DNA from 3 places in the Brevibacterium sp. K72 genome. Region 1 is predicted to be linked to each of the others. Evidence: predicted binding sites of a transcription regulator. Region 1 holds the regulator's gene; each other region holds the start of a gene.
What was found. Region 1 encodes LexA, which represses DNA repair genes until DNA is damaged. Its sites were predicted from a motif close to TCGAACANNTGTTCGA; they were not measured.

Region 2: the regulator LexA is predicted to act here: its motif matches at 6,144-6,159, upstream of ACQ1RG_RS10525 (Rv2578c family radical SAM protein).
Region 3: the regulator LexA is predicted to act here: its motif matches at 6,750-6,765, upstream of ACQ1RG_RS04785 (HNH endonuclease signature motif containing protein).

What each region holds. Positions count from the first base shown of each region.
Region 1 is NZ_CP191582.1:3,388,457-3,398,755, reverse strand. It holds gene hflX (GTPase HflX) at 1-69, shown strand, start outside; gene ACQ1RG_RS15305 (ATP-dependent DNA helicase) at 66-2,051, shown strand; gene ACQ1RG_RS15300 (hypothetical protein) at 2,083-2,325, shown strand; gene lexA (transcriptional repressor LexA) at 2,711-3,466, opposite strand; gene ACQ1RG_RS15290 (LysM peptidoglycan-binding domain-containing protein) at 3,709-4,032, shown strand; gene ACQ1RG_RS15285 (histidinol-phosphate transaminase) at 4,042-5,175, shown strand; gene hisB (imidazoleglycerol-phosphate dehydratase HisB) at 5,283-5,879, shown strand; gene ACQ1RG_RS15275 (hypothetical protein) at 5,876-6,478, shown strand; gene hisH (imidazole glycerol phosphate synthase subunit HisH) at 6,475-7,128, shown strand; gene priA (bifunctional 1-(5-phosphoribosyl)-5-((5-phosphoribosylamino)methylideneamino)imidazole-4-carboxamide isomerase/phosphoribosylanthranilate isomerase PriA) at 7,215-7,943, shown strand; gene ACQ1RG_RS15260 (SseB family protein) at 7,949-8,695, shown strand; gene ACQ1RG_RS15255 (amidohydrolase) at 8,785-10,131, shown strand; gene ACQ1RG_RS15250 (AbgT family transporter) at 10,152-10,299, shown strand, end outside.
Region 2 is NZ_CP191582.1:2,356,614-2,366,912, reverse strand. It holds gene ACQ1RG_RS10550 (MFS transporter) at 1-752, opposite strand, end outside; gene ACQ1RG_RS10545 (DUF885 domain-containing protein) at 928-2,607, shown strand; gene ACQ1RG_RS10540 (GntR family transcriptional regulator) at 2,706-3,398, shown strand; gene ACQ1RG_RS10535 (aspartate/glutamate racemase family protein) at 3,413-4,273, opposite strand; gene ACQ1RG_RS10530 (NCS1 family nucleobase:cation symporter-1) at 4,306-5,823, opposite strand; gene ACQ1RG_RS10525 (Rv2578c family radical SAM protein) at 6,168-7,220, shown strand; gene ACQ1RG_RS10520 (DsbA family oxidoreductase) at 7,368-8,105, shown strand; gene ACQ1RG_RS10515 (NADPH-dependent FMN reductase) at 8,179-8,751, shown strand; gene ACQ1RG_RS10510 (MgtC/SapB family protein) at 8,898-9,635, shown strand; gene ACQ1RG_RS10505 (M20 metallopeptidase family protein) at 9,660-10,299, opposite strand, start outside.
Region 3 is NZ_CP191582.1:1,068,180-1,078,478, forward strand. It holds gene ACQ1RG_RS04740 (hypothetical protein) at 60-278, opposite strand; gene ACQ1RG_RS04745 (TetR/AcrR family transcriptional regulator) at 478-1,035, shown strand; gene ACQ1RG_RS04750 (VanZ family protein) at 1,127-1,594, shown strand; gene ACQ1RG_RS04755 (MarR family winged helix-turn-helix transcriptional regulator) at 1,620-2,066, opposite strand; gene ACQ1RG_RS04760 (VOC family protein) at 2,167-2,541, shown strand; gene ACQ1RG_RS04765 (methyltransferase family protein) at 2,555-3,505, opposite strand; gene ACQ1RG_RS04770 (PhzF family phenazine biosynthesis protein) at 3,516-4,448, opposite strand; gene ACQ1RG_RS04775 (M50 family metallopeptidase) at 4,733-5,473, shown strand; gene ACQ1RG_RS04780 (HAD family hydrolase) at 5,848-6,531, shown strand; gene ACQ1RG_RS04785 (HNH endonuclease signature motif containing protein) at 6,994-9,363, shown strand; gene ACQ1RG_RS04790 (nucleobase:cation symporter-2 family protein) at 9,548-10,299, opposite strand, start outside.

The DNA.
Region 1 (10,299 bases):
AAGGTCCCGGCCGAGCTCGCCGCCGAACTCGAGGAGTTCCGCCGGCCTGACATGGTCATCGGCGAGTGAGCTCGGTCGCCGACCTGCTCTCTGCGGCCGTCGGCGCCATCGGCGGGTCGACCCGTGAGGGTCAGACCGAGATGGCGCAGGCGGTCGCCTCGTCGCTCGACAAGGGCATCCACCTCCTCGTCCAGGCCGGCACCGGAACCGGCAAATCGCTCGCCTACCTCGTGCCGGCCGCGGAGTACGCGAGCCGCACCGGTGGGAAGGTCATCGTCTCCACGGCGACGCTCGCCCTGCAGACGCAGATCATCCACCGTGACCTCCCGCGCCTGTTCAAATCCGTGAAGAAGTCCCTCGACCCGCTGCCGAAGGCGGCCCTGCTCAAGGGGCGGCGGAACTATGTGTGCAAGCACAAACTCGCCGGCGGTTACCCCGACGAGGACGAGGGAATGCTCTTCGACCTCGGCGCCGATGCCGCCGCCGGACGGAAGCCCGCCGACCGGTCGGGCCTCGGCGAGGAGATCCAACGCATCCGCACGTGGGAGAAGACCACGGAGACCGGAGACCGGGACGACCTCATCCCCGGCGTCAGCGACAAAGCGTGGGCGCAGGTCTCCGTCAACGCCTTCGACTGCCTCGGCTCGAACTGTCCGCTCTTCACCGAATGCTTCGCTGAACAGGCCCGCAACGCCGCCGCCGAGGCGGACATCGTCGTCACCAACCATGCCCTGCTCGCGATCGACGCGTTCGGGGAGAACGCCGTCCTGCCCGAACACGACGTCATCATCATCGACGAGGCACACGAGCTCAAGGACCGGGTGACCAATGCCCTGTCCGGCCAGATCAACACGGGCATGCTCTCGGCGGCCACCTCGGCGGTGCGCAAGCACACCACGGTCGAGGACGGCGTGACCGCGATGCTCGACACCGCCTCGGCGGCCTTCGAACGCGCCACCGCCGGGGTGAGCGAAGGGCTCATGCTCTCTTTGCCCGAACCCCTCGCCCTCGCGCTCACGCAGATCCGCGACTCCGCCCGGCAGATCATCAACGACATCGGCGGACGCAGCGAGGACGCGGACGCCGGCCGGCAGATGGCGAAGGCCCGGTGCCAGGAGATCTTCGAACTCGCCGAACGCTTCTGCGACCCCGGCAAGAACGACGTCGTGTGGCTGAGCCGCAGCACCTTCCGCGAGCGGGAGACGACGAACCTCGTCGTCGCGCCCCTGAGCGTGGCCGGGACGATGCGGCACGGGATCTTCGAAGAGTCAACCGTCGTCGCCACCTCGGCGACCTTGTCGCTCGGCGGGAACTTCGACGCCGTCGCCGCCTCGCTCGGTCTCGTCGGCCCCGACTCGCCGAGGTGGGACGGCCTCGACGCCGGATCGCCGTTCGACTACGGCCGGCAGGGCATCATCTACGTCGCCTCCCACCTGCCCAAACCCGGTCGCAGCGGGCTGAGCGAGGAAGCGCTGGCCGAACTCGAAGCCCTCGTCACAGCCTCGAAGGGCGGGGCGCTCGGACTCTTCTCGTCCCGCGCGGCTGCGAATGCCGCGGCCGAGCACCTGCGGGACCGGCTCGATCTGCCGATCCTCCTCCAGGGCGACGACGGTCTGCCGTCGCTCGTCTCCCGGTTCGCCGCCGACGACGAGGCGTGCCTGTTCGGGACGATGTCCCTCTGGCAGGGCGTCGACGTGCCGGGCCGGACGAACCGGCTCGTCATCATCGACCGGATCCCCTTCCCGCGCCCGGACGACCCTCTCATGCAGGCGCGGGCCCGGGACGCCGACCGGCGCGGGGTCAACGGGTTCATGGCGGTGAGCGCGACGCATGCCGCGCTGCGTCTGGCGCAGGGTGCCGGTCGGCTCATCCGGTCGACCGGGGACAAGGGCGTCGTCGCGGTCCTCGACTCGCGTCTGCGCTCGGCCCGCTATGCCGGCTACCTCGTCAGTTCGATGCCGCAGATGTGGCCGACGACGGATCCGGCGGTCGTGCGCACAGCACTCGGGCGCCTGGCCGCGACGAAGGACGAGGACGCCGCGAAGAAGTGACGGCGCGGGGCCGGGTGGTAAAGTTCGCGCCATGGCTCGCAAGCGGAAGAAGAAGCCCTATCGGAAATACTGGCTGCCGTGCTTCCTCTCGGGTGTCGTCCTTCTCGCCGGAGGGGGAATCGGCTTGCTCATGGGTGCCACATATCTCAACGTCTGGCCGATCGTGCTCTTCGTTCTGGGCGGTCTCGCCATGGTGTTCACCCTGGTCGCATTGTTCCATGACGGGGAGTGGACGGAGGGCTATTCGACTGCCGACTCCATGACGGGCATATAGGGGCGGTTCGTGTCAGCCCCGAGGCGGCCATTCATCCCCGCAGTGGCACAACCTCCCCTCGGCGGTAAAACCTCCCCTTAGCGGCAAAACCTCCGCACAGTTTCACACCCCGCACCCGTAGCGCTAAATCCGCTGCTTGCACGGGGATGATTTGTCGCTCGAGGTGCCGGTCGGCAGAGCGCGAGGCCTGCGGCGACACGCACGCCAGCCGTCACCCGCCTGCCGGAGCATGCCGACTCGCCCCAGACACCCTTGCCCCGACCGCCGAGGCGCCCCAGACACGCCGAATGCCCACGACCACCAACGGTCGTGGGCATTCGCGTTTCCGGTCAGCCGCCTCGGCGAGGGGCGAGCCCACCCGCAGAGGCCCGCGAGGAACCCAACCTCAGAGCCGGCGGATGACGGCGACGACGAGGCCCATGATCTGGGCGTACGTACCGTCGATGGGGTCGTAGTCCTTGTTCTGCGGCAGCAGCCACTGGCGCCCGGCCTTGCGCTTGAGGGTCTTCACCGTCGCTTCGCCGTCGAGGAGGGCGGCGACGATCTGCCCGTTGTCAGCGGTGTGCTGCTTGCGCACGACGACCCAGTCGTCGTGGCAGATCGCGGCTTCGATCATCGAATCGCCGACGACCTTGAGGAGGAACATCTCACCGGAGCCGACGACCTGCGTGGGCAGGGAGAAGACGTCGTCGACCTCCTGCTCGGCGAGGATCGGACCACCGGCGGCGATGCGGCCGACGACGGGGACCTGGACAGTGTTGTTCGCGAGCTCCTCGTACTTCGCGCGCTCGGCCTCCTCCTCCTCGAAGGGATTGACGACCTCGATCGCCCGCGGGCGCTTGGGGTCGCGGCGGACGTAGCCGAGCCGCTCGAGCTGGGAGAGCTGATGGGCCACACTCGAGAGCGAGGCGAGACCCGCCGCCTCGCCGATCTCGCGCATGCTCGGCGGATAGCCGTTGGTGACGACGGCGCGCTCGATCGTCTCGAGGACGAGCCGCTGTCGGGGGGAGAGACGGAAGTCCCCGGCCCCGGTCGGACCGTCAGGGATCTCGACCTCGTCCTCTTCGCTGCGGGCCGCGGCGATCTCGCTGGCAACATCCTCGTTGCGCGGCCTGCCTCTGCCTCGTTTGCTCTGCACCATTGCTCTTTCCCCTTCGTTCTAATCCCGCCGTTTCCCACCGGTTGAACCGCCTCGAGAGACCTCGTGTCAGTGCCGCCTGGGATGGTTGTTCGAGATCGATCAACAACGCTGGTTCTCCCTCATTGTCTCATAAATGTTCGAGATGGACTGGACATTTGTTCGAATGATGTGTTGAATAGAACAGACGTTCTACCCATTGCGGGTGGAATAGTACGAAGAAAGAGGTAAATGCGATGTCTGTGATGAATCAGGAACTGCATCTGACCAACCGCGGCCGCCGTGCCGTGCGTCTGCTCCGCACCGCCGTGTGCGCCCTCGCGATCGTCGGCGGCACGCTCTTCTTCTCGACCCAGACGTTCACCGCCGAGGCGGTCGGCGGTGACGAGGTCATCGGCGTCGCCGCGGACTCCGTCGTCGTCGGCGAGGGCGAGTCGCTGTGGACGGTGGCCTCGAACCTCGGCCTCGACCGCGACACCCGTGACGTCGTCGCCGACATCGTCGAGCTCAACCACCTGTCCTCGCCCGTCGTCCACCCCGGCCAGAGCCTCGACGTTCCCCAGCGCTAAAATCGCTGTGTGGGAAACATCGAGTCTCTGCCAGTCCGCTCCGACCTCGTCGGGCGTGAGCCCTACGGCGCCCCGCACCTCGACGTGCCGGTCCAGCTCAACGTCAACGAGAACGCCTATCCGATTCCGGACGTCGTCGTCGAGGCGATGCGCACGGCCGTCGACACTCATCTGGCCGGACTCAACCGCTACCCGGACCGTGAGTTCACGGCACTGCGCGAGCACCTCGTCGACTATCTGACTGGTGTCAACGAGCGCGCGGGCACGGCCGTCGAGCTGCATCCTGAGATGATCTGGGCCGCCAACGGCTCGAATGAGGTCCTCTCCCACATCGTCCAGGCCTTCGGCGGTCCCGGACGCACCGCACTCGGCTTCACCCCGAGCTATTCGATGCACCCGCTCATCACGACGGGCACCGGTGCCGAATGGATCCATGCCGAGCGCGACGACGACTACGGACTCACCGCCGAGGCGGTCGCCGCCGAAGTCTCCCGCGTCGACCCGGACATCGTCTTCCTCTGCACCCCGAACAACCCGACGGGCACCTCGCTCGGCCTCGACGTCATCGAAGCCGCGTACGAGAACTGCTCGGGCATCGTCATCGTCGACGAGGCGTACGCCGAGTTCTCCCGCCCGGCGCTGCCTTCGGCGATGACCCTGTTGGCAGGCCGCCCTCGTCTCGTCGTCTCCCGGACGATGAGCAAGGCGTTCGCATGCGCGGGTCTGCGGCTCGGTTACGCGATCGCCGCCCCCGAACTCATCGACACCCTCCGCCTCGTCCGCCTGCCCTACCACCTCTCCGACGTCACCCAGGTGCTCGCGTGCACAGCGCTCGAGCACGCCGATCTCCTCCTCGGCAACGTCGACCGGCTCATCGACTCCCGGAACGCGATCTCGGCCCGTCTGGCCGAACTCGGCTTCACCGTCCATCCGAGTGATTCGAACTTCGTCCTCTTCGGAGGCATCGCGAAACCGGCCGAACTGTGGCAGAAGCTGCTCGACCGGGGGATCCTCATCCGCGACATCGGCATCCCGCACCATGCCCGAGTCAATGCCGGGACAGAAGCTGAGACGACCGCGTTCCTCGCCGCGATGAACGATATCGTCGCTGACGATCCCTCCACCCTGCTCAGCGCCCACTGAGTCGCCGCAGGTCGCCCCGGTTCTCAGCCGGGCGGTGACCCTGGGACAATGGGAAGCGCAGCATCCGCGCCGCACATGACGGCGCGGCACACGACGAAAGGCTCACTATGAGGCAGGCCCAGCGCGAGCGGTCGACATCGGAATCGACCGTGTCCGTCGCCCTCGATCTCGACGGAACCGGCAAGGCGGACATCGCGACGACCGTGCCGTTCTTCGACCACATGCTCACGGCGCTCGCGAAGCACTCGCTCATCGACCTCGACGTCACTGCCAAGGGCGACACCCACATTGACGTCCACCACACCGTCGAGGACACCGCGATCGTCATCGGCCAGACCCTCGCCGAGGCGCTCGGGGACAAAGCCGGCATCCGCCGCTACGGTTCCGCGTTCGTTCCGCTCGACGAATCGCTGGCCCGATGCGTCGTCGACATCTCGGGCCGCCCCTACTTCGTCCACGAGGGAGAACCCGAAGGGCAGCAGTACCACCTCATCGGCGGACACTTCACCGGGTCGATGACCTCGCACGCCCTCGAATCGATCGCGCTGCACGCGGGGCTGACCGTCCACCTCGACCTCATCCGCGGCCGCGACCCCCACCACATCGTCGAAGCCCAGTTCAAAGCGTTCGCCCGGGCCCTGCGCGAAGCCGTCGAACCCGATGGCCGCACCACCGCGGTCCCGAGCACCAAGGGAGTCCTATGAGCACCACCGTCGTCGTCACCCCGTTCGGGGTTCCCGACCAGCTCGCCGCCGCCTGCGTGCTCTCGAACATCACCGGCACGATCGTGCCCGTCGGCGACTTCACCGGCATCGTCCTCGCCGACACCGGAGTCGCAGCCGGCAACGAGGCGGCCGCGGCGATCTCGAAGCTCGCCGGCAAGCATGAGGTCCTCCTCCTCGTCCGCAGCGACGAGCAGATCGACGCCGGCCATTACCGCAACGGTGCCCGCGAATCCGATGTGCCGGCCGGGCTCGCCCTGCGCAACCTTCCCGACGTCGTCGAACAGCTCCTGCTCGAGACGACGACGGCCGACCAGGTCGAAGGCAACATCCCCACCTCGTCGATGTCGAAGCTCCAGGCGAGTGCCGCGACGATGACACCGGGCCGGGCGGCGCTGGCACGGACAGCGCTGCTGTGGATCATCGTCGCCGTCCTCGCCGGCATCGTCCTCGCCTTCGGCGTGAGCTTCGGGCTCAGCGGCAACGGTGTGGCGTGGGGCGTCGCCGTTCTCGGTGTCGTCGTCCTCGGATTCGCCCTCTGGCGGATCTCCCGAGTCCTGTCCGGAGGCCGGTCACGATGACGACGATCGCCGTTCTCGACTACGGAGCAGGCAACGTCCGCTCTGCCGTCCGCGCAGCTGAGGCCGCCGGCGCCGAGGTGAGACTGACTGCCGACCACGCTGACATCGAGGCCGCAGACGGGCTCCTCGTTCCCGGCGTCGGCGCGTTCTCCGCCGTCATGGCCGGGCTCGAAGGGGTCGATGCGCTCGACCTCATCAGAGCCCGCCACGAGGAGGGACGGCCGCTGCTCGGCATCTGCGTCGGCCTCCAGGTGTTCTTCTCGCAGGGTCGTGAACACGGTGTCGAGACGGCGGGCATCGGTCTGTGGCCCGGCGAGGTCACCGCGCTCGATGCTCCCGTCGTCCCGCATATGGGATGGTCGGACATCACTGCAGCCGAAGGGTCGCGGATGTTCTCTGGCATCGAGGACGAGAAGTTCTACTTCGTCCACTCGTACGCGGCGACCGATCACCCCGCGGGAACGCTTGTGACGACCGCCCGCCACGGTTCGGAGTTCATCGCCGCCGTCGAGGACGGGACCACGTGGGCAGCGCAGTTCCACCCGGAGAAGTCCGCTCAGGCGGGTGCCGCCCTGCTGCGCAACTGGATCGCCTCGTTCCCCGACGATGACCGCGTCTCTGACGGAGGCCGCTCACCTGACAGCCGCTAGCAGCCGTCAGGCCCCAGCGCCCCTCGAGCCGATCCCCGCACCCGTCGACCCCGTCGCAGCGCATGCGCGACAGAAGAAAGGCCACCATGACTGACAAGCTCGTCCTCCTTCCCGCCGTCGACGTCGCCGACGGCAAGGCCGTCCGCCTCGTCCAGGGCGAAGCCGGCACCGAGACCGACTACGGATCGCCCATCGACGCCGCCCACGACTTCGAGGAGCGCGGAGCCGAGTGGATCCACCTCGTCGACCTCGACGCCGCGTTCGGACGCGGATCGAACTCCGACCTCCTCAACCAGGTCGTCAAGGCCGTCGACATCAAGGTCGAGATCTCCGGGGGGATCCGCGACACCGAAAGCCTCGAACGGGCACTCGACACCGGGGCCGAGCGCGTCAACATCGGCACCGCCGCGCTCGAGAACCCGGAGTGGACGGCGGAGATGATCGCCCGCTTCGGCGACCAGATCGCCGTCGGCCTCGACGTCCGCGGCCAGACGCTCTCGGCCAGGGGTTGGACGAAGGACGGGGGAGACCTCTTCGAGGTCCTCGCCGGTCTCGAAGCCGCGAACTGCGCCCGCTACGTCGTCACCGACGTCCGCAAGGACGGCACCCTCCAGGGACCCAACCTCGAGCTCCTCGAATCCCTGACGACGCGCACCGACAAGCCCATCACCGCCTCTGGTGGGGTCTCGAGCCTCGACGACCTCCGCAGTCTCCGCGCTCTCGTGCCCGCAGGGGTCGACTCCGCGATCGTCGGCAAGGCGCTCTACGCGGGCAAGTTCACCCTCGAAGAGGCGCTCGACGTCGCGGGACGCTGAACCCGATGCCCACCGATTCCGCCGGCCAGCCCTGGGAGGGCCGGAACCTCGCGCCCAACCCGTTCTCCGGTGACACCGGAGAGGCCGATGCGCCCCTCCTGGCCGCGCTCGAAACGGCCGCGGAGTCACCGCTCGACCCGGCTGCCCACCAGGGCGTCGTCGCCGCCCTGGCCGGCGTCCGCCTCTATGCCCCGATCGTCCCGATCGCCGTCGACCACGGCGTCGGGGAGAACGGCCTCATGGTCGACAACTCCTCGGACATGGCGATGGTCCGCCTCCAGGCCGAGGACGGACGCGAATGCACACCCGGATTCTCCGCGATCCCACCGCTGACGGCGTGGCATCCCGAGGCGAGGCCGGTGCCCATCGAGTCCGAACGCCTGGCGCTCGGGGCTATCGAGGCCGACTCCCAGCTCGTCGTCCTCGACCCCGGCACCGACCGGTCGTTCCTCCTCCGCCGCCCCGCCCTCTTCGCCTTTGCCCAGGGTCGACCGTGGACTCCCGCGTGGGCCGATCCCACCGTCGCCGAGGCGGCCGTGGCCCTGGCCGGACGGTTCCCCTGGCTCGCCCGGATCAGCCTCAGCCCCGGCAGCGCGCGCGTCCATGTCGAGGGACCGGAACTCGGCATCCGCCTCGGCGTCACGGGCCAGGTCCCCGCCGAGGAGGTCGAACGGTTCCAGCAGGCGCTGGCCGCCGATCCGATCGTCGTCGAACGCGCGGACTCGCTCGCCCTTCAGCTCACCGCGGTCTGAGTCCACCCCTCTGAGGCCGCCCCGGGAGACCATCCTCTGTGACGGGTCATGGGTGTGTCTGTGACCGGCGTCTCCTATGCTTGTGAGCCATGAGCGCACCCAGAGACCTCGGCCGTGCCACGGTCCCCGATGAGAGCTACCTCGACCACATCGCCGCGGAGACCCGGGCGCGAGCGGACAACGCCGCCGAGTGGACCTCGGAGTTCACCGGCGCCCCGACCACCAGCACAGATGCCATCGCCACCGCCCTCACCGGTGCTGGCGACGAGATCACCGGGCTCCTCCACCGCATCCACGAGCTCGCCGAGACCGCCTACGAGGAGGTCGAGTCCGTCGCAGCGATCGCCGCGGTGCTCGAATCCCGGGGCATCGCCGTCGAGACCGGGCTCTACGGCGTCGAGACGACGCTCCAGGCGACGACCGGCAACGGGAACGGCCGGACGATCGCGATCCTCGCCGAGTACGACGCCCTGCCGGAGATCGGCCACGCGTGCGGGCACAACCTCATCGCCGCAGCCGGAGTCGGGGCCTTCCTCGCCCTCGACGAGCTCTACCGGCAGAACCCCGAGGCGGTGCCGGGCACGGTCGTCCTCCTCGGCACCCCCGCCGAGGAGGGGCACTCGGGCAAGGAGGTCATGGCCCGGGCCGGTGCCTTCGACAGCATCGACGCGGCGATCATGGTCCACGGGTACGGTTACGACTGCGCCGACCAGGTGTGGTTGGGCAGGCGCCTGCTCGAGGTCACCTACTCCGGGGCCGCCGCGCACGCCTCGGCGCAGCCCTTCATGGGACGCAACGCGCTCGACGCCGCGACCCTCTTCTACCAGGGACTCGGGCTCATGCGCCAGCAGATGCCGCCGATCTCCCGCCTCCACGCCGTCATCGCCGACGGCGGCACCCGGCCGTCGATCATCACGGAGACGGCGACCGTCCAGTGCTATGTGCGCTCGAAGTACCCGGAGACGCTCAAGGAGCTTTCGCAGCGGGTCGAGGATGCGGCGAAGGGGGCGGCGCTCATGACCGGCACCGGCGTCGAGATCACCTGGGACGAACACCCGCCGTCGCTGCCGGTGCGGACGAACTCCGCGCTGACGAAGCGGTGGGCGCTCCACGAGATCGCGCAGGGGAGGACCCCGCTGCCCGGGGGCGTCCTCGACGAGTCGATCGCCGCCTCGACGGACTTCGGCAACGTCTCCTACCGGATCCCGGGCATCCACCCGCTCATCAGGACCGCGGACTCCGAGACCGCCCTGCACACCAGGGAATTCGCGGCCGCGGCGATCACCCCCGAAGCTGAGGCCGCGGCCCACGACGCCGCCTACGGGCTCGCGTGCACGGCGCTGGACTACCTCGTCGACGATGACCTCGCCGCCGAGGTCGACACCGAGTTCGCCCGCGCCGGCGGCGCCATCGACGTCGAGAACTACTTCGCCTAGCCACGAGAGAAAGCAGAGCCATGTCAGCGCAGACACCAGCCAAGGTCGGCTTCGGCCAGCGCCTCCTCGACGGGATCGAACGCATCGGCAACAAACTGCCCGAACCGTTCACCCTCTTCCTCGGACTCTTCCTCATCACCGGCGCGATCTCGACGGCGATGGCGATCG
Region 2 (10,299 bases), 1.0 Mb from region 1:
ACGAAGAACATCGAGGCGGCGGCGGGCACTCCGTTCTCGGCCGCGTACCCGGCGAGGAAGACGAGGGCGGCGGCGTAGGCGGTGCCGGCGATGAGCATGATCAGCCCGATGCGCAGACCGTCGCGGTCGACGAGCGTGCGGGGGTGGAGGTGCCACTTGGCGGCCCGCTGCTCGGGAGTGAGCTCCTGCTTCGGCAGGCGCAGGAGGAAGCAGAGGATGAGGGCGATGAGCGACATGAGCGCCGAGGCGAGGAAGAGAACCCCGAAGTCCCAGCGCTGGGGCAGGACGACGCCGAGGTAGGGCCCGAGGGCCGTCGACACCGTCGTCGCCGTGCCGAAGTAGCCGGTGCCCTCACCTCGGCGGGAGGCGGGGATGATCGACTGGATGGCCGTCATGATCGCCGTGTTCCCGGCTCCGAACGCGACGCCGTGGATGAGGCGGATGACGATGAGGAGGACGAGGCTGTCGGCGGCGATGTACGCGAGCGAGGCGAGGACGAAGACGGCCATGGAGATGACGAGCAGGGTCCGGCGGCCGATGAAGTCGAGGTACTTGCCGGTGAGGATGCGGGCGATGACGGCGCCGACGATGAAACCGGACGAGGCGAATCCGGCGGCGGCCTGGCCGGCGGAGAAGCGGGCGACCGCGTACCCGGCCATCGATGTCATGAGCAGGTAGAAGACCATGGACATCGCGAGGTTGAGGCCGACGCCGACGACGAAGTCCTTGGTCCACAGCTGTGCTCGTGCCACGTCCGATCCGTCTCTCTTCCCTCAGCCGTCCGCGTCCCGCCGGGCGGCGGGACCATCCAAGGCTATAGCTTCAGCGAACTCCCAGGATGCGATGTCCGCACTGTGCCCATGTGCCTCTCCTCATGGCCTGTGACCGGAGCCATGAGGTGTGCGTCAGCTCATATAGGGTGAGGTCATGACCGAAAAGAGAACCCCTTCCGCCGTCGACGCCGTCGCTGAGGACTTCGTCGACCGCTCCCTCGCCCTCTCCCCCTCCCTCGCCCTCTACCTCGGGCTCGAAGGAGGCAAGGGCTTCGACGACCTCTCCCCCGCCGGCCTCGCCGCGCTCAACGACCTCAATGTCGAGACGCTGCGCCGCCTCGACGAGGTGGAGGCGAGCGCCGACCTCGACGACGTCGACCGGGTCACCCTCGATGCGATGCGCGAGCGCCTCGGCGTCGCCCGTGACTACTACGAGGCGGGCTTCCAGCACGCCGACCTCAACGTCATCGCCTCCCCCGTCCAGCACGTCCGCGACACCTTCGACCTCCTGCCGACCGCGACGGTGGCTGACTGGGAGACGATCGACACGACCCTGGCCGCCGTGCCCGCATCGCTGGCCGGATACCAGGAGTCACTCGCGCTCGCCAAGAGCCGCGGTCAGGTGGCGGCCCGGATCCAGATTGAGAAGGTCATCGACCAGGCCCGCGATCTCGCCGGGGACGACTCGACGTTCCTCACCCTCATCGCCGGTGCCGATGATGTCGCCGAGGTGTCCCCGCAGCTGCGCAACGACCTCGCCGCCCATGCCGATGGAGTCCGACAGGCGTACGCCGACCTCGCCGATTTCCTCGGATCCGAGCTGCTGCCGGCGGCACCGGAGAACGAGGCATGCGGCAGGGAGGCCTACGCCCTGCACTCGCGGAACTTCCTCGGCGCCGAGGTCGACTTCGACGAGACCTACCGGTGGGGACTTGCGGAGCTCGAGCGCATCGACGCCGAACAGCGCCGGATCGCCGAGGAGATCATGCCCGGCACCGACCTCTTCGACGTGATGAAGGCGCTCGACGCCGATCCGGAGCGCACCCTGCACGGCAAGGACGCGCTGCGCGAATGGATGCAGGGGGTCGCCGACGAGGCGATCGCCGAGCTCGGGAAGACCCACTTCGACATCCCCGAACCCGTGGGCACGATCGAGGCGATGATCGCCCCGTCGTCGACCGGCGGCATCTACTACACGGGGCCCACCGACGACTTCTCCCGTCCCGGTCGGATGTGGTGGTCGGTGCCCGAGGGCGTCACCGAGTTCGCAACCTGGCAGGAGAAGACGACCGTCTACCACGAGGGCGTCCCCGGCCATCACCTCCAGGTCGGGCAGGCCACCTACGTCTCCGATACCCTCAACCGCTGGCGCCGGCTCATGTGCTGGGTGTCCGGGCACGGCGAGGGCTGGGCGCTCTACGCGGAGCGGCTCATGGCCGACCTCGGCTACCTCGACGACCCGGCCGACTACCTGGGCATGCTCGACTCGCAGCGCCTGCGGGCCGCCCGCGTCGTCCTCGACATCGGCTTCCACCTCGGCCTTGAAGCCCCGGAGAGCCTCGGCGGGGGCACATGGGACCGGGAGAAGGCGTGGCAGTTCCTCACCGACAACGTCGCGATGGACCGCAGCTTCCTCGCCTTCGAACTCGACCGCTACCTCGGCTGGCCGGGACAGGCCCCGAGCTACAAGATCGGGCAGCGCCTGTGGGAGCAGTTCCGCGACGAGGCGAAGGCCGAGGCCGGCGACGACTTCGACCTCAAGGCCTTCCACACGAAGGCCCTGGGCCTCGGCTCGGTCGGCCTCGACACCCTCGGCCGGGCGATCCGCCGCTGAGCGGGGTCAGATCTGCGCCGGCCGGGTCTGCGCAGGTCGGGCCTGGCCGGCCGACCTGCGCCCTGCAGCCTCGGCGCTCGGAGTGGGAGAATGACGACGTGAAGAACAATGACAGCCCTAGGTCGGAGACCGTGCGGGTGACGGAGATCCTCCGCGACGAGATCATCGACGGGGTGCGCGCGCCCGGCAGCCGCCTCGTCGAGCGCAATCTCGCCTCCGAACTCGGAGTCAGCCGTGTCCCGGTCCGCGAAGCCCTCAAGCAGCTCGCCTCGGAGGGGCTCGTCGCCCACCGTCCGAACACGTGGGCGACAGTGCGCGAGTTCTCTCCCAGCGATGTCGCCGACCTCGCCGAGGTGCGTCAGGCCTTCGATCTCCTCGCCTTCGAACTCGCGGCCCAACGGCACACGCGGGAGGGACTCGCCTCACTCGAGGCGACGATGGAGGCGGGTCGACGGCAGGCCGAGGCCGGGGATGCGGTCGGTGCGCACCGGAGCGCCGCCGCCTTCCACTCGATCGTCACGGAGCTCTCCGGCAACCGGCTCCTCGTCGAGGTCGGGCAGCTCCTCGACTCGCGGATGCGCTGGCAGCTGAGCCAGCATGACGAGCTCGACGTCGTCGCCACCGAACATGCCGAGCTCTTCGACGCGATCGCCCACCGCGACGTCGACCGGGTCCGCGAGCTCGCGACCCACCATCTGAGCACGAGCCGCCAGCAGCATGACAAGCACCGGGAGCGCCTCGCCCACGAAGGCAAGACGGCGGAAACCGAGGACGCGAAGGCCGAGGGCTGAGGGAGACGACGCGCTCAGCCGGCGGCCGGATGCGTCCTGACGGCCGGGTCAGCCGTCGCGGGTCGGTCCGTCGCCGCTGAACCTGCGTCATCGGACCGCGGCCCGGCGTCTGTCGCCGCACTCGCCTCCTGCGCCGCACTCGCCTCCTGCGCACCCCGAGCGAACGGCCACCCGGTCATCCGCTTCGGTCGCGCCGGCGCGAACGTGCGCACCTTCGAGGTCGAGAGTCCGAGGCCGACGAGGGACTCGGCGAGCCTGACGGCGGCGGCGACACCGTCGACGACGGGGACCGAGCAGCGGTCGACGATCACCTCGGCGAGGTCGGCCATACCCCCGCACCCGAGGACGATGACCTCGGCACGGTCACGATCGACCGCCTCGGCGGCCTCACCCGCGATCGCGTCGACGGCCCGGTCGGGATCGGCCTCGAGGTCGAGGACGGCCATCCCCGAGGAGCGCACGGAGGCGCAGTGCCGGTCGAGCCCGGCGAGCAGAAGCCGATCCTCGATGAGCGGGACCGTGCGGTCGAGGGTGGTGACGACGGAGTATCGGCGGCCCAGCAGCATCGCCAGCGTCGCACCCGCCTCGGTGATGTCGACGACGGGGACGTCGAGGAGCTCCTGCAGGGCTTCTCTGCCGTGCTCGCCGTAGCCGGCCTGGATGACAGCGTCGTACTCACCGTCGTATCCGAGCACGGCGTCCATGACGCCGAGTGCCGCGAGGTGGCTTTCGACGTTGCCTTCGCAGGATTCGGGGCCGAAGCTCGGGGTCAGGCCGATGATCTCCGTGTCCGCCGAGGCGGCCTCCCGTGCCGCTCGGGCGATCCCGTCGGTCATCGACGCGGTCGTGTTGACGTTGACGACGAGGATTCTCATGGGTCTCTCCAGGTCAGGTGGGTGTGTGCGGGTCAGTGTGCGGTCGGGACGGCGATCTCCTCGCCGTCGACCTCGCGGAAGGTGAAGTCGCGGCGGGCGATGACGAAGTAGATGACGGCGGCAAGCCCGGCGCCCAGGAACCACGAGAACTCCGAGACCGAGGAGAAGGCCGGCACGAGGGCGAGGATGAGCGCGATGAGGGACGCGGGGATGAACGCGCCGATCGCCCGCCAGTTGACCCCGTGGTGGTAGAAGTACTCGCCGTCGTTCGCCTCGGTGTAGAGCTGGGGGACGTTGACCTTCGTCTTCCGCACGAGCCAGTAGTCGACCATGATGATGCCGAAGAGCGGTCCGAGCAGGGCACCGAGGCCGCCGAGGAAGTAGACGATGACGACAGGTGAGTCGTAGAGGTTCCACGGGAGGATGGCGAAGCCGATGATCGCCGAGATGATCGCGGCGCTGCGGAAGTTGAGATGACGCGGGAAGAGGTTCGTCAGGGCGTAGGTCGGGGCGACGAAGTTCGCCATGAGGTTGACTGCGACGGTGAGGATGAGCAGGGACAGCGAGGCCAGCGCGAGGAGGATCGGACTGCCGATCGCCTGGACGATGTCGGCGGGTGAGGTGATGACGGTGCCGTCGATCGTGTACTGCGCGCCGGCGAGCGAGATGACGACGAGGCCGAAGACGAGCATGTTGATGGGGATGCCCCAGAAGTTGCCGACGACGATCGAGCCGCGGGTCTTCGCCGAGCGGGTGAAGTCGGAGAAGTTGAGGACGAAGGTGCCGTAGATCGCCACCCACAGGGCACCGCCGCCGAGGATCTGCACCCACATCTCCCACCCGGTGAGCGGATCGTCGATCGACCACGAGATCCGGAAGTCGACGCGGACGAGCATCCACACGGCCAGGGAGACGAAGGTGAGGAGGATGATCGGTCCCGCGATCGCCTCGTACCTGCGGATCATCTCCATGCCGTAGCTGACGATGATGACCTGGACGATCCAGAGCAGGGTGAAGGAGAACCAGCCGAGGCCGCTGAGTCCGAGGAATTCGACCTCGGCCCATGACTGCAGACCCGGCAGGAACGTGAGCAGAAGGACATTGAGGACGTTCGCGGCGAGGTAGGTCTGGATGCCGAACCATGCGATCGCGACGATTCCGCGCACCGAGGCGGCGAGCTGGGCGCCGTGGATGCCGAAGGCGATGCGGCTCATCACCGGGTAGGGCACCCCGGTCTTGTGCCCCATGATCCCCGAGAGGGTGAGGAGGATGAAGAGGAGGGCGGCGCCGACGAGGAGGGCGACGAGGATCTGCCACGCGCCGAGGCCGAGGGCGAAGAGTCCGAGCGCGAAGCCGTAGTTGCCGAGCGAGTGGACGTCGTTGGCCCAGAGGGAGAAGACGCTGTAGGCCGTCCAGCTGCGGCCCTCCTTCTTACAGGGAGCGAGGTCGGCGTTGTAGAACCGCGGGCTGATCCGGTGGGCCGCCAGTTGCTCGGGGCTCGGCCCGAGGCGCTCGGGATTCGGCTGGTCGGAGGTCACTGTCGTCGCCATGGGGCACTCGCATCCGAGACGGCATAACACTGGAATACCAAACGAGGATCCACAGGGTCATGGTGATGATTGCTGACCGGTTCAGCGTAACGTGGGTCACAGTTCTTCCGCAATGAGGAAAGGGGCTTTCGTCTTCGAGAAATCAGACTGCAAGCGTCGTTCGCGGCGGTGCACATCTGGGCAGATGGCCGTCACGACGCTCGCGACGAGTCTGGATTTTTGGCATACCATTTGTCCGAATGCTGAGCGAAGGGCGCAAGGTGGGCGCGCCCGCACCCCCACGGGCGAGCACCCCGGCGGACAGCACTCTTGACACGGACTCGAACACGTGTTCGAATGCTGGCATGCGGTGGAACGAGCAGGAGAAGGTGGCCGGGCTCTTCGGAGTCAAGGGGCTCGTCCGCAGCGTGCGCACTCCGGAGTTCGCGGGAATGACCTTCCACGAGGTCCTCGCGAAGTCGGCGCTCAACCGGGTGCCGAAGTCGAGCGGAATGCCCTTTTCGTGGACGATCAACCCCTACCGCGGGTGCTCTCACGCGTGCGTCTACTGCTTCGCGCGGAGCACCCACCGCTACCTCGATCTCGATTCAGGTGAGGACTTCGACCGCGAGGTCATCGTCAAGGTGAACACACCCGAGGTCCTCGCCGCCGAGGTGGCCAAGCCGAAGTGGTCGCGCGAGCTTGTCGCGCTGGGGACGAACACCGACCCCTACCAGCGGGCCGAGGGTCGCTACGGCCTCATGCCGGGCATCATCACCGCGCTGGCCGAGCATGCGACACCGCTGTCGATCCTCACGAAGGGCACCCTGCTCCGGCGGGATCTGCCGCTGCTCGCCCGGGCGGCCGAGGATGTCCCCGTCGAGATCGGCATGTCGATCGCCGTCCACGACGACACCCTGCAGCAGGCCATCGAGCCGGGTACGCCGACGACGACGGCGAGGCTCGCGACCGTGCGTACGGCAGCCGACCTCGGCTTCCGGGTGACGGTCTTCATCATGCCCGTCCTGCCGAAGCTCACCGACTCGCGCGAGCACCTCGATGCGGCCCTGCGGGCGATCAGCGAGGCCGGGGCACACCGGGTCGTCTACGGTGCCCTGCACCTGCGGCCCGGCGCCAGGGAGTGGTTCTTCGAGTGGCTCGGGCGCGAACATCCCGAGCTCCTCCCCCGCTACCGACGGATGTATGCGAACTCGCCGTATGCCTCGAAGGAGTACCGGACGTGGCTGCGCGCACGGATCGATCCGCTCATCGACCGCTACGGCCTGCGCGGGTCGAGGGACGAGGACTACGGCGAGCGCGGGGCGCTCGGCACCAGGGGTGACCGGTCCGCAACCGGGACGTCCTCGATCGCCATCGGCGCGGAAGGCCTCCCGCAGCTTCAGGCCGCCCTCTTCTGAGCCCCGGACTTCCATCCCACCGGCCCCTGACCCCAACCGGCCGCTGACCACACCCGACACCTGAGCGCCGCCGACCGATCGGCGGCGACCGCGCTCACAGCTGTTCGTCCGGGGAATAACGCGCGCTGACCGGTAGTTGAAAGTGTCATGAAAATTGAGATCTGGTCGGACATCGCGTGTCCGTGGTGCTACATCGGCAAGCGACGCTTCGAGACCGCGCTGGAGGGGTTCGCCCACAAGGACGAGGTCGAGGTCCGGTGGCGCAGCTTCCAGCTCGACCCCTCGCTCCCCGATCACGTCGAGGAGTCAGAGGCCGCCTACCTCAGCCGGACGAAGGGCATGCCCCCGGAGGCCGTCAAGCAGATGTTCGCGCAGGTGAGCGAGCAGGCCTCTGGCGAAGGACTCTCCTACGACTTCGACTCCGTCGTCGTCGCCAACAGCTTCACGGCACACCGCTTCCTCCACTTCGCGCAGACCCACGACGTCATGGCCGAGGCCGAGGAGGCACTCATGTCCGGACACTTCGAGACCGGTCGTGACATCGGCAGCATCGACTACCTCGCCGAGGTGGGTGAGAGTCTGGGAATCGATCCCGCCGAGACCCGCCGGGTCCTCGAATCCAATGAGTACACCCGCGCCGTCGAAGCCGACATCGCCGAGGCCCGCGCGCTCGGCGCCAACGGGGTACCGTTCTTCGTCATCGACCGCAGGTACGGGATCTCCGGGGCCCAGCAGTCGGAGACGTTCTCCCGCGCCCTCGACACTGCATGGGAGGAGAGCTCCACGCTCACCGTCCTGTCCGGTGCCGGCTCCACAGCCGCCGATGCGTCCGACGGTGCCGATGCGCCCAGCGGTGCTGTGTGCGGCCCTGAGGGCTGCGACTGAGGGTCCGACGGTCCGACTCCTCGCCCCTCCCCCTGAGCACCACCTCCACCCCCTCCGAAAGGACACCCCCACAGTGAACGATTCCGCCCCACTCATCCGAATCGTCGTCGGCAGCATGCGACCGGTCCGCGTCGGTGACCAGATCGCGGCCGCCGTGTCCGAGGTCATCGCCGACGCGACCGGTGCCCGCGTCGAGATCGTCGACCTCGCCGACCTCAGGCTGCCGATGCTCGATGAGCCGGCGATGCCGGCTCTCGGGAACTACCAGAACGCCCATACGAAGGCCTGGGCCGAGATCGTCTCCGAAGCGGACGGAATCGTCTTCGTCACCCCGCAGTACAACGGCGGCTATCCGGCGTCGCTGACGAACGCGATCGACTACCTCTTCGCCGAATGGCGGGACAAGCCCGCACTCATCGTCAGCTATGGCGGGCACGGGGGCGGGATGTCCGGGGCGCAGCTGCGCTCGGTTCTCGAATTCATCGGGGTCGACCTCGTCGCCGACAACGTCGAGATCACCCTTCCCCGCGAGTCGTACGGCGCAGACGGTCGCCTCGTCGATGCCCCGGAGATCGTCCAGGGCTACGCTGACAAGCTTGAGACCGCGGCGAAGACTCTCGACCGGACGTTGGCCCCACAGGCCTGAGCCAAGCGCTGGCCGGGGCTCAGGAGCCACCGGAACTCTGAGGCACGAAGACGGCAACCCGATCCTGCGCAGTGCGGGGTCGGGCTGCCGTCTCTGCTCGTCCGGCGTTCCGAACCGAGCGGTGCAGGACTAAGGTGAGTTCCATCATGGGCTCCTACACCGATTTCCTGGGACCGACCGCGCTCACCGAGGCAGTGCTGCTGCTGGCGAGCTTCGTGCTCTGTTCGCTCATCGGCTTCGAACGCCAGTTCCGGCAGAAGAGCGCGGGCTACCGGACGCATGTGCTCGTCGGCATCGGCACGTGCGCGTTCACGCTCGTCTCCGCCTACGGTTTCTCCGGTGTCCTCGACAGCGACGTCCAGCTCGACCCCTCGCGGATCGCCGCGCAGATCGTCTCTGGCATCGGCTTCCTCGGCGCCGGCGTGATCTTCAAAGGCCGGAACATGGTCCGCGGGCTGACGACGGCGGCGACGATCTGGGTGGCTGCTGCCGTCGGCATGGCGTGCGGGGCGGGAATGCTCGGGCTGGCGACGATGCTCACGGCACTCCACCTCCTCACGCTCTTCGTCGTCGCGCCGCTCATCCGCAGGATCCCCGACAGTGATCACGGGAAGCTCCTGCGCATCGTCTACCGTGACGGCGGTGGGATCCTCCGAGAGATCCTCGCCGTCGCGAGCTCGATGGGATTCAAGAACACGATCCTCGACTCCCAGCGGTTCGAGGACGAGGACGGGGTGACGATGGTGCGCATCGATGTGAGGTTCGACGGCAAGCGCCCCCTGCACATGCTCATCCCGATGATCATGGAGCTCGACGGGGTGGACAAGGTGAGCATGCGCGAGGACCGTGTCCACTCCGTCGATTCCGACGGCGACCCGTTCTGAGCCGGCTCCGGCTCAAGGGACTGCTCAGCCGCGCAGCGACCGTTCCCACGCGAGCGTCGCCAGAGCCGCTGCCTGGTCGGGAAGGTGGGCATCGTCGAAGAGGACCTCGGGCGAGTGGTTGACCGCCGCCGTCTCGGGGTCGACGCCGTCGGGGGTGACGAAGAGGAAGACGAAGGCACCCGGCACCTCCTCGAGGACATACGAGAAGTCCTCCGAGCCCATGACCGGATCGGGAGCTTCGACCACGCGGTCGGGCCCGAAGGCCTTCTGCAGGGTCTCAACGGTGAAAGCGGCCTCGGCAGCATCGTTGACGGTCACCGGGTACTGCTCGTTCCACACCACCTCGGCGGTGCAGCGATGGGCGGCGGCGATCGATTCGGCCAGACGCGTGGCGAGCTCTGGAAAACGCTTCGTCGTCTCGGCGGAGAGCGTGCGCACGGACATCGCCAGGGAGGCGGTCCCGGGGATGATGTTGACGGCGGATCCGGCGTTGAGCTGGGTCACCTCGGCGACGATGGGGTCGAAGACGCTGAACGATCCGGTGACCATCGAATAGATGGCCTGCCCGAACTCGAGGAGAGGCCGGATGGGGTCGACGGCGTCCTGCGGACGCGAACTGTGCCCGCCTTTGCCGTGCATGGTCAGGTGGAAGGTGTTCGCTCCG
Region 3 (10,299 bases), 1.5 Mb from region 1:
ATGACGCTGCCGGCGAGGAGCACAGCGGCGAGACCGGCCGTCCACGCCGATGCCGAGCCTCAGGTCAGCGCCGCGAACGCGCCCGTGAGCGCGAGCGAGGCGATGTACCACACGGGCATCACCGCCCCGAGCATGCGGGCACCGTCGGCTCGGGCCGTCAGCGACGGGCCGGCGGGCAGGCGCAGGGTGATCGGATTGACGACGACGGCGACGGCGAGCTCGACGCCGACCATGATGCCGACGATCGTCGTCGCGAGGATTCCGAGAATGACGTCCACGGTGCGGTCCTTCCAGTGACATGTGCTGGTGCTGGTGTGATCGCGTGTGCTGGTTCGGGTTCGCGCTCGTGTGCTGCCTCGAGTGTTCTTCGGCGCCTTCGATCGAGCCATGCTCACAATCTAGCAATGCTAGGAATTCTATCATTGCTAGAGTAGGGCGGGACGGACAGCGGCGCAAGGGAATCGAGGGAGGCTGGCGGTGACGGACAGACAGACACGACTCGACGAGCGGCGTGCCGCGATCCTCGCGGCCGCCCGCACAAGCGCGGACTCCTCAGGCTGGTCGGCGGTGACGACTCGGCGCCTCGCCGAGGCGATCGGCTATTCGCAGCCCGTCCTCTACGGCCACTTCCCCGGAGGCAAGGCCGAGATCATGCGCACCGTCGCCCTCGACGGGTTCACCGACCTGCGGCAGCGGTGCCAGGCGGCGATCGAGACGGCGGGCGCTGAAGCTAGACCCGATTCGCGTGGGGTCGTCGAGGCGCTCGCCCACGCCTACCTCGATTTCGCCGACGCGCACCCCGCCGTCTACGAGGCGATGTTCGCCGAGCCGATCGGCGCGCGCTTCGCCGAAGCGGACAACGAACCCGAGCTCAGGGACACCTTCACGGTGCTTGCCGACGTCATCGGCGAGGACACCGCGACCGAGGTCTTCTGGGGTGCCCTGCATGGGATGAGCCTGCTCGAGCGCGCCGGACGGATGAAGACCGCGGACCGGGCTCGGCGGGTCGCCGACCTCAGCGCGCGCTTCGCGTGAGGCCTCGTGCCGTCATGCGCCGGGGCGGACCGGACCCAGAGGCCCGCCCGGTCACCGGTCCGTCTCAGGATCGGCCCGTACTCTGACGGGGATGAGAGGCTATAGGCAGCGCGTGCGCACGGTTCCTATGGGCCTGCTCATCCTCTACACCGCGTTTATCGCCCTCATCACCCTCACCCCGCAGCAGCTCGACACGTCGCCGGGGTCACCGATCGCCCGCCTGCTCGCCTTCTTCGCCTCCCATGAGGCGACGGAGTGGCTGAGCTACGAGCGGGTGGAGATGCTTGCGAATGTCGGACTCTTCGTGCCCTTCGGGTTTCTGCTCGCATTCCAGCTCGGCGTGCGGCGCTGGTGGATCGGCTGGGTGGCCGGTGCCGCGTTCACCTGCCTCATCGAGGCCACGCAGCTCACCCTGCTCTCCCCGACGCGCTTCGGGACGATCAGCGACCTCGTGACGAACACGCTCGGCGCCGGGCTCGGAGCCGCGCTCGCGCTCCTCGTCATGCTCCTCCTGCCCAAGCGCGTCGAAAGGGAGCCCGCCGAATTCGCGGTGCGGTGAGCCGAGCTGACTCATGTCGCAGAGGTCAGCCCTTGGCGCCCTCGAACGAATCGATGCACCGATCGAGAGCCTCGCCGAGGCGTCGCCTGGCCTGCGGATCGAGTCCGCTGACCATGAGCGCCTCGACTTCCTCGACGCGCACGACCGCCTGAGCGAGGAGGTCCTCGCCCGCGGGTGTCAGAGTCGTCGGACGCGACCGGCCCGTGTCGACCGTCTCCGGACGGGTGACGAGCCCGCGGTCCTGGAGCCCGCGCAGGAGCGTATTCATCGCCTGCCGGGTGACGAACGCGCCGCGGGCGAGATCCGAATTCGACGCCCCGGGAGTCCGCTGGAGCAGTTCGAGGCACGCGTACTGGGGAATGGAGAGCTCAAGCGGACGCAGGACGTCGTCCATGTGCGCGCGCAGCAGGGACTGCAGGTGCTTGAGCTGATACCCGATCTTCGATTCGAGGCGCGGAGACTCTTGACTCATGTCAATATTCTGACATACATTCGCAGTGTCAGAAACCTGACATAGGAATCGAGCCGGTGCGAGAGCAGCGCCGTTCGAGACACGAGAGAGGACAGAGACCATGGATGTCACAGGAGTGGATTTCGTCGCCCTGCAGGTCCGCGACGTCGAGGCGTCGGCGGAGTTCTACACCGGCCGGCTCGGCCTCGAGCGCGCCGACGCCAGCCCGCCCGGGGCCGTCGTCTTCCAGACGACGCCGACCCCCTTCGCCGTGCGCGAGCCCCTGCCGGGGGTCGATCTCGACGCCGTCGAGCGGCCAGGAGTCGGTGTGGCGCTGTGGCTGGCCTGCGAGGACGCGGCAGGGCTGCATGACTCCCTCGCCGAGGCGGGGGTGCCGATCCTCCGGGAACCGGCCCCGAGCCCGTTCGGGCTCACCTTCACTTTCGCCGACCCTGACGGCTACGCGGTCACCGTCCACGAGGCGTCACCTCGGTGAGGGGAGGTAGGACTCAGTCGGACTCGCTGCGCGCGGTCGATCGGGGCTTCGGGACCCAGCAGGCCACCTCGGCGGAGTAGTCGTCGAAGTCGGCACCGAAGCGGTCGCGGAGGTCGGCCTCCTCGAGGGGGCGGATCATCCAGTTCCACAGCAGGGACCCGGCCAGGGCGTAGGCGATGACGAGCCATGAGTCGATGAACATGCCGATCGCCACGCCCTGGGCGACCCCGGCGACGGCCATCGGGTTGCGGAGGAAGCGGTAGGGGCCGTCGTCGACGAGACGGTTGGGCATCTCCGCGGGCAGGGGCGTGCCGCCGCCGTAGCGCGCCATCGTCACCGCCGACCAGATGCCGAGCGCGCTCGCGAGGACGAGGAGGGCGAAGCCGGCGAGGACGACGAGGACGGGGAACTTCACCTCGAGGCCCCAGCGCTCCTCGAGCGCGGAGATGATCCACGGGATGATGACGAGGAAGACGCCCCAGAAGCACACGAGCTGGATGCCGGTGCGCATGAGCAGGGAGCGCTCGTCCTCGGTCCGGGAGCTCGAGAACGCGAACGGACCGAAGAGGAGGCGTTCGGTCGGGATGCGGCCGGCGAGCATGAGGGCACCGGCGATCGTGCTCGCGACAGCGGCGGCGATCATCGCCACGGCACCGAGTCCCGCCTCGGTGGTCACCGTCGCGTAGACGGTCATGCCGAGGGCGACGAGGATCGTCCAGGGGACGACGACCCACACGGCCAGGCGGACGCCGAGGGCCACGGCCGCGGAGGCGAGAACGAAGAGTGGGATGTCGAAGACGGCGACGACGACCGGCTCGAGGGACCCGAGCGTCGCGGTGCGGATGCCGGGGACGGTGAAGACGCCGAACCACCATGCGGCTCCGGCGAGGGCCTGGAGGGCGAACCAGATCCGGGCGTGGGTGCGGGTGAGCGGCAGGTCCGTGGAGGGGCGGGTGTGCGGCATCGTCAGCTCCTCACGCCTCGATCGTGCCGGTGATGCGCACCGTCGTCGGGCCGCCGACCCAGATCGACGGGGCGGGGGTTGGGGCTGTTTCGGTGAGGGCTGCCTCGTCGGGGTTCGGGTCTGAGTCGCCCGGGGTCGGGCGCTCGGACCTGATGCTGATGACCCCGGCGCGGCCGATCGCGGTGCCCTGGGTCGCGGTGTAGGAATCGGGGACGAGGCCCTGCCCGATGAGCCACTGCGCGACCGAGGCATTGAGGCTGCCGGTGACGGGATCCTCGGCGACGCCGACGCCGGGGACGAAGGCGCGGACCTCGTAGGCGTGTTCGGAGCCTGCCGGGTGGGCGCCGACGACGCCGAGCTTCGTGTCCGGGATCGCCGAGAAGTCGGGGGTGAGGGCAAGGACCCTCTCCGCGGAGTCGAGGCGCACCGCCGCCCAGCCGGGACCGTTGTCGACCCACGCGTGGTCGAGGATCTCGGTCCGGTCGATGCCGAGCGCCGAGGCGATGGCTGCGACGTCGTCGTCGGCGAGCGGTCCGGAGCGGAGGAGCTCGGGAGCGGCGAAGGAGAGGTCGGCGGTGGTGGTCGTGCTGCTGTCGGGGCCGCTGCGGCGGAGGTCGACGAGGCCGACGCCGCACTCCTGGACGACCGTCGTCTCGCTGTGCGGGGTGCCGCCGGCTGCCAGCCATGCCGCGGCCGAGCCGAGCGTGGGGTGTCCGGCGAAGGGCAGTTCGCGGGAGGGGGTGAAGATCCGCAGGCGGTAGTCGGCCCGCTCATCGGTGGGCGGGAGGACGAACGTCGTCTCCGAGAGGTTCGTCCAGTTCGCGATCTGTGCCATCTCGTCGTCGGTGAGTCCCTCGGCGTCGAGGATCACGGCGACAGGATTGCCTCGGAAGGGCTCGCGGGAGAAGACATCGACCTGGGCGAACTCGCGACTGCGGGGCATGGGGGACTCCTCATCGTCATGGCTGACCTGTTCCCATCGTAGTGGGGCAAGCTCCGCGTTCTCACACAGCCCCCGAGGCTCCGACGCAGAAAGGGGACTTGTCGATCGGAGTCGTTCGTTCCGGCTTCGCCGACAGTGCTGCCCGCCCGACCTGTGGACAGCCTCCCACCGAGCTGAGCGCGTCACTCAGACTCCGTTCCTAGACTTGGGCGCTCAGGACTGGGTCCGGACTCGGCGCTCAGGACGGGGCCGGGACGGGGCGAGCGAGGATCGACGAGGTGACGATGGATCTCAGGCAGGGCGTGGAGACGTGGTGGGAGGCCATCACCTCCGGATTCGGACGCGGGGACGGACTCGAGCTCGGGCCGACGCAGCTGCTCATCATCCTCGGCGTGCCTCTGATCATCACGATGACGCCGGCGATCTGGCGGTTCTTCGGGCTCTTCGTCACCTTCGTCCACGAACTCGGTCACGCCTTCGCGGCGCTGACGACCGGACGGGTCGTGCGCGGGATCTCGCTCAACTTCGACCACTCGGGGCAGATGAATTCGTTCGGTCGGGTCGGATTCTCCGCAACGTGGGCGGGATTCTGGGGATATCCGGCACCGGCGGTGCTCGGGCTCGTCCTCATCACCTCGGCGATCTACGGCTGGGCACCGCTCGCGCTCTCGCTCGGTGCGCTCGTCCTCCTCATCGCGCTCATCTTCATCCGCAACGTCGCCGGCGTCGTCATCGCCGTGTGCACGGCAGTGGCCGCGCAGTTCCTCGTCGTCTTCCTGCCGCCCGAGTGGATCGCGGTCTTCGTCGCCGGGCTCGGCGTCGCGCTCGCCCTCGGCTCGCTCAAGGACCTCGTCAAGGTCATCCGCGTCCACACCCGCCGTCGGAACGTCCAGCAGTCCGACGCGTTCATCCTCAGCCGCGGCTCCGCGATCCCCGCGGGCGGCTGGCTCACCCTGTTCGCCCTCGTCATCGTCGGGTGCGCGATCGGGTCGGGACTCCTCATCTACTCGGCGTTCGTCGTCTGATCCCCTCGCCGAGGCGGGGCTTGCCCCCGAATCCCGACCGTCGTCGGGATCCCTGGTCAACCGGGGTTCCACCGGACTGGATCTTCCCGGTGATCCGAGTTTCCTCAGGCGCCGGAGTTCCCAAGGAGCCCTCGTTCCCTAGGGCCGGGGTTCCGCGGGTGGCCGGAGGTCCCCGGGCCGCCGAAGATTACAGGGCGACCGGGCGACCGCAGTCACTGGGGACCGGGCCACCCCAACGGCGATGCACGATTCGTGCGGGCGGGCACAGCCGCCTCGGCGAGGGGATGCTCCACCTCCCCGCCTGGACGGTCGGCAGGGACCGGTGCACGGAACCCCTGCGTACGGCGCCCACGGTGGGATGACAGAATCGGACTATGGATCTGAGCCCGAAGTTCGCTGCCGTGCTGTTCGACTGTGACGGCGTCCTCGTCGATTCCGAGAGCATCACGAACGAGGTGCTGCGCGGGATGCTCGCGGACATGGGATGGGACCTGACCCAGGAGGAGGCCGTCGCCCGGTTCGTCGGCAAGATGCTCCGCGACGAGGCCGACGTCATCGAGGAGCACACGGGCGTGCGGATCGACGCCGACTGGCTCGCCGACTTCCGACAGCGACGCAACGTCGAGCTCGAGGCCCGCCTCGAGGCGATCCCCGGCGTCGTCGACGCCGTCCACATCATCGAGAAGGCCTACCCCGGCAGGCTCGCGTGCGCCTCGAGCGCCGACCGGCCCAAGATCGAACTGCAGCTGAAGAAGATCGGCCTCTACGACGTCTTCAAAGGACGGATCTTCTCCGGCATGGAGCTGCCGCGGTCGAAGCCCGCCCCCGACGTCTACCTCGCCGCCGCGCATGCGCTCGGAGTCGACCCCGCCGAGGCGGCCGTCATCGAAGACTCCCCGACCGGCGTCATCGCGGGGCGGGCCGCCGGATCCTACGTCTTCGGCTTCTGCCCGCCGTCGCCCGTGCACCAGACGCCCGAGACCCTGCTCGCCGCCGGCGCCGACGCGACCTTCGACTCGATGGCGGAGCTGCCGGGGCTGGTCACGCGCGAGGGGTGAGGGCTGGGACTGGGTTTCCCACCTGTCCGCCTCTGATTCCAGAACGACGAATTGCACTCTGGGCTGCCGATTCAGCCTGCTCGGACGTGCAGTCGGCCTGCTCGGCCGTTCAGTCGGCCCGTCCTTTCAGCCTGCCGATAGGTTGCCCCAGCCTGCCGATTGGCAGCCGAAAATCACTGAGCGTCCGAAATTCAATGAATTCGACGTTCGAAGAGATTTCGAAAAAAGGATTGACACGATTTGTGACGTGACCTACACTGGAATCAACGATCCACACTGAAGTGGAAAGGCAGGTGACCGGCAGTGGAGGACCCTTCGAACCCTGATGGGGCCGCTTGCGATGCCGCTGGTGGTGACCAGCCGAATCAGCCGCGCACTCCTCGTTTCGATGTCGACCCCGATTCCCCGTTCGCCGACGCCCTTTCTGTCTACACCGCCTGTGACCGCGCGCATTTCGACGCGATGCGGACCACTGCCGGGCTGTTCCTCGACGAAGTCATCGAGCACCTCCGCCTGCTCAACCCGCGGCCTGATGAGCCCTATGCACATGCGTCGTTCATCGACACCGCCCACAGGTATGAGGTTCCCGAGAGCGACGAGCTCGAAGGCCCTTCGAACAGTGGTGCGTCTGCGGAGGCTGTGACCGACGAGGGTGAGTCCGCGAACTCCGATGGCCGTACCGACGAAGCGGAGTCCTCGAACGCGGACGGACCCACCGATGCCTCCCCCGACGAAGCAGCTGTCGGCGCTGCCGGCGAAGCAGCAGTCTCTGCAGCAGGACTCGGTGGAGCAGGACTCGGCGCAGATTCCCCGGAACCCGAGCATCTGCCGGGGTTCCCGCGGTTTCGGCCGGACTCGACGTTCTACACCTGGGTGCACATGTACTCCCACACCGAGGACCTTGCCGAATTCGCCACCGTCCTCGGCGCGACGACCTCGCGCACCTACAGCCACGTGACCGCGTCGATGATCCTCGTTCACGGGTTGCCGCAGTTCTATCAGCGCTGCCTCGGCGGCGAGTTCACCATCGAACACGTCAACGTCGCGACGCGGCTGTGCCAGGACGTGCGCTTCGCACTGCTGCCGAACATCGACGACTACCTTGCCGGGAGGCGTGCCGACATCACCCCGGAGACGTTCGCGAAGTCCCTGGGCACACGGATCAATGCGATCCAGCCCGAACCCGATCGTACGAAGACGGCGCACGAGAAACGACGGGTGTCCATTACGACGTATCCCGACGGGACTGCCAGCGTCTCCCTCGTCGGACCCGCGGCCGACCTGCAGGCCTACTATCTGCGGATCGAGGCATTCGCGAAGGCGATCCGCAACGGCAACACAGCCTGTTTCGCCGACCAGCTGCCCGAGGGTGCCGTCATCGACGACGATCGTGCGATCGACGCGCTGATGTTCGACATCGCCACATGCACCCGTCCCCAGGTCCGCATCGAAGTCCTCGCGGAAGACACCGAAACTGGGGCGACGACGACTCGGCAGATCCCGCTCGACCTCGAGCATGTCCGCAGCGTCGACGACATCGATGATTCCATCGCCGAGGCGGTCGACACCGCCACGAGCATCCCGGCCGGCAAGAGCACCGCTTCGGTCGGCGGCGGAACCGGGGACGGGGCCGAGGACGGCGCCCGGGCCGGCGCTGACGGACTCCGCGCCGACGGACTTCGCGCTGACGGACTTCCCCATGACGGTTCCGGCAGACTTGCCGAGTCCGATGGCATCGTCGCCGAGGATTACGAGCTGGACTCCGGTTCGGTCGTCGATCGCGACGAACAGGGTCGCAGTCGCATCAAAGTGCTCGTGTCGATGCCGACGGGTCCGTACTGGTTCGCCCTGCAGGCGAAGATGATCACCACCGTGCCCTGTATGACTCTTCTCGGACAGTCCGACCTGCCCGGCGCCTTCCCCGATGGGTCGCCGATCCCGGCGGAGACGGCGAGGGCGATCGCTGGCCAGTGCTCGACCTGGACCAGGATCCTCACCGATCCTGCCACCGGTACTCCCATCGACGCCAAGGCCAAGAGCTACTACATCCCGCAGTCGGTGCGACAGACGCTGGTGACGAAATGGCAGAGATGCACGATGCCCGGCTGTCGACGGCGAGCGGAGTCCTCCGAAGTCGATCACATCATCCCCTACAACCACGATGATCCGGCCACGGGCGGACTCACCGTGTTCGGCAACCTCCACCCGCTGTGCAAGAAGGACCACCAGGCGAAGACCGACGGGAAGTACTCGGTGAGCATGGACGAGAACGGCGTGCTGGAGTACCGATTCCCGCACGGAATCAGGGCGACGGTGGCTGCAGGGGACAACCCTGTCAACATCGAGAACGCTCGGCTGATGGGCGACGCGGCTCGGCTGATGGGCGACGCGGCTCGGCTGATGGGCGACGGGGCTCAGAGCGTGAGCGGGAACGTGGGAGACGCTCCAGCGACAGACGATGGCGCGGGCACTGTTTCGGAACGAGGCAGCGCTGCGGGTGGCGACGGTGGCTCGGAGCGCGACGGTGGCTCGCATAGCGATGCAGTCACTCCTGTGCCGGAACCGGGTGACACCATGTTCGCTGAGGAGTGCCCTGGGCCCGAAGGAAGCGTCGGCTCTCCAGGCTGGGTGAGCGCGCCGGAAATCTCCCCGTGGCTGCTCCGGTGCCGTGAGGGTGAGGACTCAGGCGATCCGACCATGGCGCACACGAACTCCCAGGAGCGAAACTCTCGGAATCCTGGCCCCCAGAATCCGGGCGCTCGAAAGTCGAACCCACAGAACTCGAAGGTACGGCGCTGGGTCTGGGACAACGGCGAACCCCCGCCGTTCTGACCGGCCTGTTCCTCAGTCTTTCGACCAGGCCCGCTTGGCCACCCACTCCCACGACTACTCGATAACCGGGTCAGATAACCGCATGACCGCACAACCACTCAAAGGGGGACGGCCCAGTCAGACTGACTGGGCCATCCTTCTCTGCACCGCTCTCCACCTTCGACAGGCTCACCGACCCGGTCTGTCAGCGGTCGGGCGTCTCCGTTCCCGTCTCCTCGATCACCCGGCGGACATCGTCACGGGTCTTGACCTCGCCGTTGCGGACCGCCTCGGCGATCTTCTCGTGCTGGTCGTCGGTGACGACCGGGACCTCCTCACCGTTGCAGTCGACGATGCGGCCGTCCTTGATGGTGTCGCCCTCGGCGAGGATGGCCTCGTGATCGAGCAGGCGCTGCAGGTCCTCCCTGCGGACCACGCGACCGGTGCCGGCGACGAACACCGAGCGATCGGAGCGGTCCTTCGACTTCGCGCCGATGTGGTTGAAGATGAGGTTGAGGAGGACGGCCATGATCGTCGCGGACGAGATGCCCGAATGGAGGATGATGCCGACCCACGACGGGAAGGCGTTGTAGAACTCCGGCGCGACGACCGGGATGATGCCGAACGCGAGCGAGACCGCGACGATGATCATGTTGAGGTTGCCCTCGTACTCGACCTTCGACAGGGTGCGGATGCCCGACGCCGCGACCGTTCCGAAGAGGACGATGCCGGCGCCGCCGAGGACAGGGGAGGGGATCGCCGCGACGACCCCGCCCATGACGGGCAGCAGACCGAGGACGACGAGGATGACGCCGCCGGCCGTGACGACGAACCGCGACTTCACGCCCGTGATCGCCACGAGACCGACGTTCTGTGCGAACGCCGACTGGGTGAACGAGTTGAAGACCGGGGACACGGCGGAGGAGAGCATGTCGGCGCGCAGGCCGTTGGCGATGC